DNA from 2 places in the Bacillus sp. GW823-FHT06B01 genome. Region 1 is predicted to be linked to the other one. Evidence: riboswitches for the same ligand, from Rfam matches in the RefSeq annotation. Region 1 holds a riboswitch; the other holds the start of a gene.
What was found. Region 1 has a riboswitch for cyclic di-AMP ahead of AC1Q8N_RS13145 (SipW-dependent-type signal peptide-containing protein). Riboswitches for the same ligand answer to the same signal wherever they lie in the genome.
Positions count from the first base shown of each region.

Region 2: it holds a riboswitch for cyclic di-AMP, as region 1 does, so the genes downstream of both, AC1Q8N_RS18485 (APC family permease) here and AC1Q8N_RS13145 (SipW-dependent-type signal peptide-containing protein) in region 1, are expected to answer to the same signal.

Region 1 covers NZ_JBXAHR010000003.1:13,704-17,124, reverse strand. The annotation lists gene kdpB (potassium-transporting ATPase subunit KdpB) at 1-348, opposite strand, end outside; gene kdpA (potassium-transporting ATPase subunit KdpA) at 362-2,029, opposite strand; gene kdpF (K(+)-transporting ATPase subunit F) at 2,049-2,129, opposite strand; gene AC1Q8N_RS13145 (SipW-dependent-type signal peptide-containing protein) at 2,126-2,230, opposite strand; cyclic di-AMP (ydaO/yuaA leader) riboswitch at 2,325-2,470, opposite strand; gene AC1Q8N_RS13140 (hypothetical protein) at 2,730-2,960, opposite strand; gene AC1Q8N_RS13135 (hypothetical protein) at 2,975-3,361, opposite strand.
Region 2 covers NZ_JBXAHR010000003.1:1,018,872-1,022,292, reverse strand. The annotation lists gene AC1Q8N_RS18485 (APC family permease) at 1-1,368, opposite strand, end outside; cyclic di-AMP (ydaO/yuaA leader) riboswitch at 1,513-1,659, opposite strand; gene AC1Q8N_RS18480 (hypothetical protein) at 1,799-1,927, shown strand; gene panE (2-dehydropantoate 2-reductase) at 1,981-2,925, opposite strand; gene AC1Q8N_RS18470 (hypothetical protein) at 3,100-3,421, shown strand, end outside.

The DNA.
Region 1 (3,421 bases):
TAAAGAATCGGCTTGCGCTTTCCCCCGTCCTTCCGCTAACGCTTCTGCAAAGTTAGCAAATAAAACTGTAAATAATAGAATGAGAGAAACTGTTATATTAAACCATCCTGGTACACTACTAGAACGACTTGGAAGAAACGATAAAATGAACGTAATGATAAATCCAATTTCTACAACAAACATAATCGGATTCTTTATCATGACTTTCGGATTCAATTTCGCAAAGGATTGCTTCATCGCGTGTTTCACGATGTCACGATCCATCGTTTTCGCTTGTCTAACTTCATCTTCTACAGCATGTATTTGTGAATCATTTACTCTCTTTTCTTTTACTACTACCGGTCTCATCATTTACCCTCCATTACTTCAATGTAAGAAATTCTGCAATTGGGCCGAGTACTAACATCGGGAAGAATGTTAATGCACCGACAATTACAATTGTTCCGATGAAAATGCCGCCAAATAAACTATTATCCGTACGGAACGTTCCGACTGTTTCTGGTACTACCGTCTTTTCTTTCAATGAAGCTGCAACAGCTAGCATCGTAATTAAACTGAAATAGCGCCCTAAAAACATAACTAAGCCAGTTGTAATATTCCAAAACGGTGTATTATCCGCTAACCCTTCAAATCCAGATCCGTTATTCGCAGCTGACGATGTGTATTCATATACCACTTGCGTTAAACCGTGGAAACCAGAATGAGAAATGGCATCCGTTCCTAAACTTGTTGAAAGAGCTAATGCTGAAAACCCTAAAATAAGCAGTGGATGAAATAGTATCGTTACCGCAATTAATTTCATTTCCTTACCTTCAATTTTCTTACCTAAAAACTCTGGTGTCCGTCCAACCATCAATCCAGATATAAAGACTGCGATAATCGCATACATAATAATGTTCACAAAGCCTGCCCCAACGCCGCCATACACTGTATTTAACATCATATTTACGAGTGGTACTAACCCGCCAATTGGTGTTAACGTATCATGCATCGTATTAACGGCTCCTGTTTCAGCAGCTGTCGTCACTGTTGCGTATAGGGAAGAAAATACTGTTCCAAATCGTACTTCTTTTCCTTCTGTACTCCCTTGTACATGTTCGATGCCCATTCCATTTAACGCTGGATTCCCATGTAATTCAGATGTAGTAATCGTTATAAATCCTAGTAAAAACACCATGAATAGTGATACGAAAAGGATACGACCTTGTTTTTTATTTCCTACCATTCGTCCGTACGTAAATGGAAGTGCTGTTGGCAATAACATCATAAGCATCATTTGTAAAATATTACTCATTTGCCCTGGATTTTCGAAAGGATGTGTAGAGTTTGCTCCGAAAAATCCACCGCCGTTATTTCCGAGTTCCTTAATGGACACGAATGATGCAACAGGCCCACGTAATATACTTTGCTTTACCCCATCGATTGTTTGTGCTGTAACGGCCCCGTCTAACGTTTGTGGTACACCAAGTGCGACAAAGACTAGTGCCGCAATAAATGCGATAGGAAGAAATACTCTCGTTAGTGCTCTCGTAAAATCAACGAAAAAGTTACCGAGTTCCTTCCCAGCAAGCCCTCTTATAAACGCCATTACAAGTGCTAACGTCGTTGCTGGTGCTGCAAACATTAAAAATGTAATTCCGATTAATTGTGATAAATAAGATAAACCATTTTCACCGCTATAATGCTGTAAGTTTGTATCAGCCATAAAACTAATTGCTGTATTAAAAGCAAGCGTAGGCTCCATCCCTTCAATGTGTGCTGGATTTAATGGCAATACTCCTTGTAGTCTGAAAATGAAATATACGACAACAATCATAAATCCATTTAATAAAACTAATGACAATGCGTACTGTTTCCACGTTTGATTGTATTCTTTTACACCCGTAATTTTAAAAATAAGTTTTTCAAAAGGCCCGAATACTTTATCTAACTTTTTACTACCTTGAAAGGCTTTCTCTAAATAAATCCCCATTGGCTTTGCCACAAGAATAAACAACAGCATGGTAATAACAACTGCGACCCAAATCATAATGAATGATTCCCCCTAATTAAAACTTTTCTGGATTTATTAATGCATACACTAAGTACACCGTAATTGCTGCAACAATAGCCGATAAGGCAACCGTCATGATTGCTTCCCTTCTTTCACAACTTTATCTGACCAACTTGCAAGACTTACCATCGATGCAACTAACACAACAAAAATCCCGATCATTACAACATCTAACATAGCCACTCCTCTTTTCTGTAAAAATTTACCATCTAATTATCAAAAAAAGAACACTAAGCTCTACTTAGTGTTCGAAATGAACAACACAAAGTAAACCTCCTCTCTAAACGCTTACGAGGTTAGCTGTCGGATTCGGGCCTAAAGAGTAGCCCTACTTTCAAAACTGAAAGATTCACCCCAAGTGACGATGCACAAAATTGGTTCCCCCGCTCCATTTCTGGAACTCAGCGATTTTAGGTTTTTTTGGAAATTTTATGAATGATTTATGAGAGTAAATATACTCCTCTATATTTAACTTGTAAAGAGTCAAATTACTGAAAATAAGAAAATATTCATCTATTTAAACGCTTACATTGAGTGTTATTAATATTATTTCATCTGTTTTCTCGTCTTTTCTTTCTTTTTCACAGAAATGATCTTTTAAATACGAAATAAAAAGAGCGAATGACATGAAGTGCATAGCTTGTTGCACTTAGCATTCGCTCTTTTTTTTCACTATTTATTCTCCACGCAAAAACGCGCGCAAATTTCTCCCACGAATATAAACTTGTAACAATTCTGCATGTAGCTGCTCATATTCGATAACATCTGTTTTTAAATATAAAGCATCTTTCGATGGCAATATGATATAGGGCCTTGGAAAAATGGGATCAAGCACCACCAATTCTTGAACTCGCTCTACTGATACGGCCCAACGATTCGCTATATCTCCTAGTAACAACACCTTCATCTTTTTCCCCCGCCCTATTCAAAAAATAAAAAAGAAATATTATCACAATTCGTAAACACGACAAATGTAGCTCCAATTGTTTCATAGAGCCTCGCTGGATATCGTTTATTCCTTGTAACAACAGTAATAGGTGCTTGAAAAGAAAAGTGAATGTGTTCTGTGAAGAAACTAATGATTGGAAGCTCATCCCCTAGTAAAATCACCTTCTTAATACACTCACAAATACTAGTAAAATCTTGCGCCTTACTACAGCTATAAGTCCAATCAAACCCACAATTCCTAACTTCAGCAGCTATCTCTTCATTTGCTGTAAAAATAATTAACTCATGTTGAAATGCTACTAAATCTCTTAAACTATTTACCTTGCTTTCTTCCCCAACACAAATAAGTGTTAGTTCCATGTACCTCATCCTCCTTAGCATAAAAGAAATCCAACATAGATTGATATTCCCCTATACTAA
Region 2 (3,421 bases), 1.0 Mb from region 1:
CACTGCATCGTAATGCTTCTTAATTCTATGGAACAAGAAGATGATGGCAGGTAAGAAAATAAGGATTGACCAAACTTGTGCAAATTTAGTTAAAAAGAACATGCTCATTACGATAAAACTAATAACTGCACCAATTAAATTAACCGTTAATCTCAAAGCCCATCCTTCAGGTTTTTCACGAAGCCATTTTAATACCATACCCGTTTGAGAAAGTGTAAATGGAATAAATACACCTACTGCATATAACGGGATTAAATGTTCTGTTTGCCCTTGGAAAGCTACAATTAAAATAATCGAAGCTATCCCAAGTATAATAATACCGTTTGAGTAACCTAGGCGGTCTCCTCTAATCGTAAACATTCTCGGTATAAATTTGTCTTTTGCAAGGTTAACTGCTAATAGTGGAAATGCAGAATAACCTGTATTAGCAGCAAGAATTAATATTAAAGCAGTTGTACCTTGTATGAAATAGTACATGAAATTACGTCCAAAAGTTTGTTCAGCAATTTGTGAAACAACTGTTACTTCCTTACTTGGATTAATTCCGTAATAATAAGCTAAAAAGACAATTCCTGAAAATAAAACGGCAAGTAATGCACCCATTGCAAGCAATGTTTTCGCTGCATTGTTAGGTGCAGGATCCTTAAAGTTTGGAATTGCGTTAGATATTGCCTCAACACCCGTTAAAGCAGAGCTTCCTGAAGCAAATGCTCGTAACAGTAAAAATAAACTAATTCCTGCAACTGGTGTTCCAATCGGTGAATGTAATGTCGGTGAAACTTGACCAGTTATAATATTATAAATACCTACACCAATTAATATAAAGAGTGCTAAAACGAATAAATAAACAGGATATGCTAAAACGGAAGCTGATTCCGTTACCCCTCTTAAATTTAAAATAGTAATCAATATAACAAATATAATCGCAATGATTACATTATGTGCATGTAAACTTGGAAAAGCTGATGTGAGCGCATCTGTACCTGCGGACACACTTACTGCAACAGTTAAAATATAATCGACTAATAAAGATCCTCCAGCTATTAACCCTGGATTCATCCCTAAATTTTCTTTTGATACAACATACGCGCCTCCGCCATGAGGATAAGCAAAAATAATTTGACGATAAGATAAAATAAGGGCTGTCAATAACACTAATACCCCAACAGCGATTGGAATTGAATACCAATAAGCAATCGCTCCAAGACCTGCTAAAGCAATTAAAATTTGCTCTGGTCCGTATGCAACCGATGACAATGCGTCAGAAGATAAAATAGCTAACGCCTTCGTTTTATTAAGCTTTTGCTCTCCTAACTCAGTTGATTTTAACGGCCTTCCAATTAAAAACCTTTTGATTGATGAAACCACTGCTGTCCACTCTCCAATAATTTTGTACGAACTTTTCTGCTAGTTACAGCGGGTAAACGATTTCTTCAGAAAACAAAAAATGTCTACAAGCCATAACGAAATAGACTTGTAGACATTATTTTTTTTGTCGCACAAGCTCCACCTTCCTTCTCAATATAACGCTTACGAGGTTAGCTGTCGGATTCGGGCCTATGAGTAGCCCTACCTTTTTCAAGGATTCACCCCATTGGATTAAGTACTAATCCATAAGAACGGGTCCCCCGCACCATGCGGTTTCAGCGATTTAGAAAATTGAAACTGTGGATTATAATACTCCTTTATTTTCAAAATGTAAACAAAAATTTTGAAAAAGAAAAAATTTAAATGATTGCGCATAATCCGCTGGTAAATATACATAATGAATACTAAAAAATCGATAAAGGAGACTCATATGTCTAAAGAAAAGAAGCCTATTTTTTCCGATTCCTATTTAGATGCATTAGCAAATGAAATTAATCAATTATACGGTAAACGTGAACAGGAAATAAATTTGACAGATAGAACGAAAAGAAATAAATAATTTGTCATAAAAAAGAAAGCAATACACTTATATATTGCTTTCTTTTTTATTTTTCATACATCCAATTGTATTGCTGATCTGTGAAAGGTCATTTCTTCATACACTTTCAAATTTTGATATACTGCCCCTAATAATGGTGCTTCTATAGAAAATTGTTCCGCTACATCTAGTAAGTATCCTTGTAAGTGCTCGCCTTCAATGAACGAACCTTTTTCCATATCACGCTGCATCGATGACTTCATATCATACGAAATTTTATCGATTGTTTTCATATGTTCTTGGGCAATTCCATCCTTAACTGGAGCTTTCATAGATCTCATGATTTGCACACATTCTTCAAATAAGTTTTGGATAAAATCGCGTCCACCTTCACTTTCGCGAATCGGTCCTATCGGTGCACGCATTAATGTCGTCACACCCGACATTACAGTAATAAATAAATATTTATGCCACATATCTTGCATAATATTTTCACTTAAAACAAAACTAGATTTCGTACCTGCAAATGCTTTAGCAATATGCTGTATTCTCTCTGAATCTTGAAACTTCATTTCTCCAAACAGAAGTCTGTTGGCAGCGCTAGTTTGTACAATTTCTCCTTGATCGTTTAACGTCGTCTCGATAAAACATAGACCGCCAATCACTTTCTCTTCACCAAATTCTTTTTGTAATAGTGATACATGAGCAATACCATTTAACAATGGAATGATGACAGTATTTTCACCTACAAACGGCTTCAAATCTTGAATCGCCTCGTTTAAGTGATACGCTTTTGTTGAAAATAAAATGACATCAAATGGAGAAGTTCGATCTTCTTTCGTTATTAATTTCGGTTGGAAGGAAAAATCCCCATTCACACTACGAATAACAAGTCCCTTTTCCTCTAATTGCTGTTTTCTTTTACTACGAACAAGAAACGTAACATCTTCCCCTTTTTCGACTAATCGGCCACCAAAAAATCCTCCGACGCCACCAGCTCCTAATACTAAAATACGCATACAACATCCCCCTTTTCAAAATACAATTTTATAACATGTAGTATACATAACATTATACATGTCCTCTACTAAATAAGCTGAATTTTCATTCTTAATCAAGTATAAAACAGTGGTTATTTTCAAATAAATTTGGGCATGTTGTTTTTATAGCATATATGAAAGGAAACAATGTAAATGGAGGCAATACAGACAATCGAGGAAAAAGATGTAGCAACAGCTATATTTCAATTTATATTCCCGTTTTCTTTTAAAACCGGATATGAACAAAATATGTTCCCTTTCTTACAGAAAAATGATTTTCGCCCTTTTCGACTCGATCATCTTGAAAATGAAAATACATACTACGGAAAGTTTCAAGTTTCACATCAAAATATGGAAGCATACTATCTTTCATTTACAAATAAAATTCTATTTCCTCACTCAGAGCATCAAAAAGGATTACAACGCTATTCTAAAGACCTTAACTTAACTGGACATTTAACAACAAATTTGATTT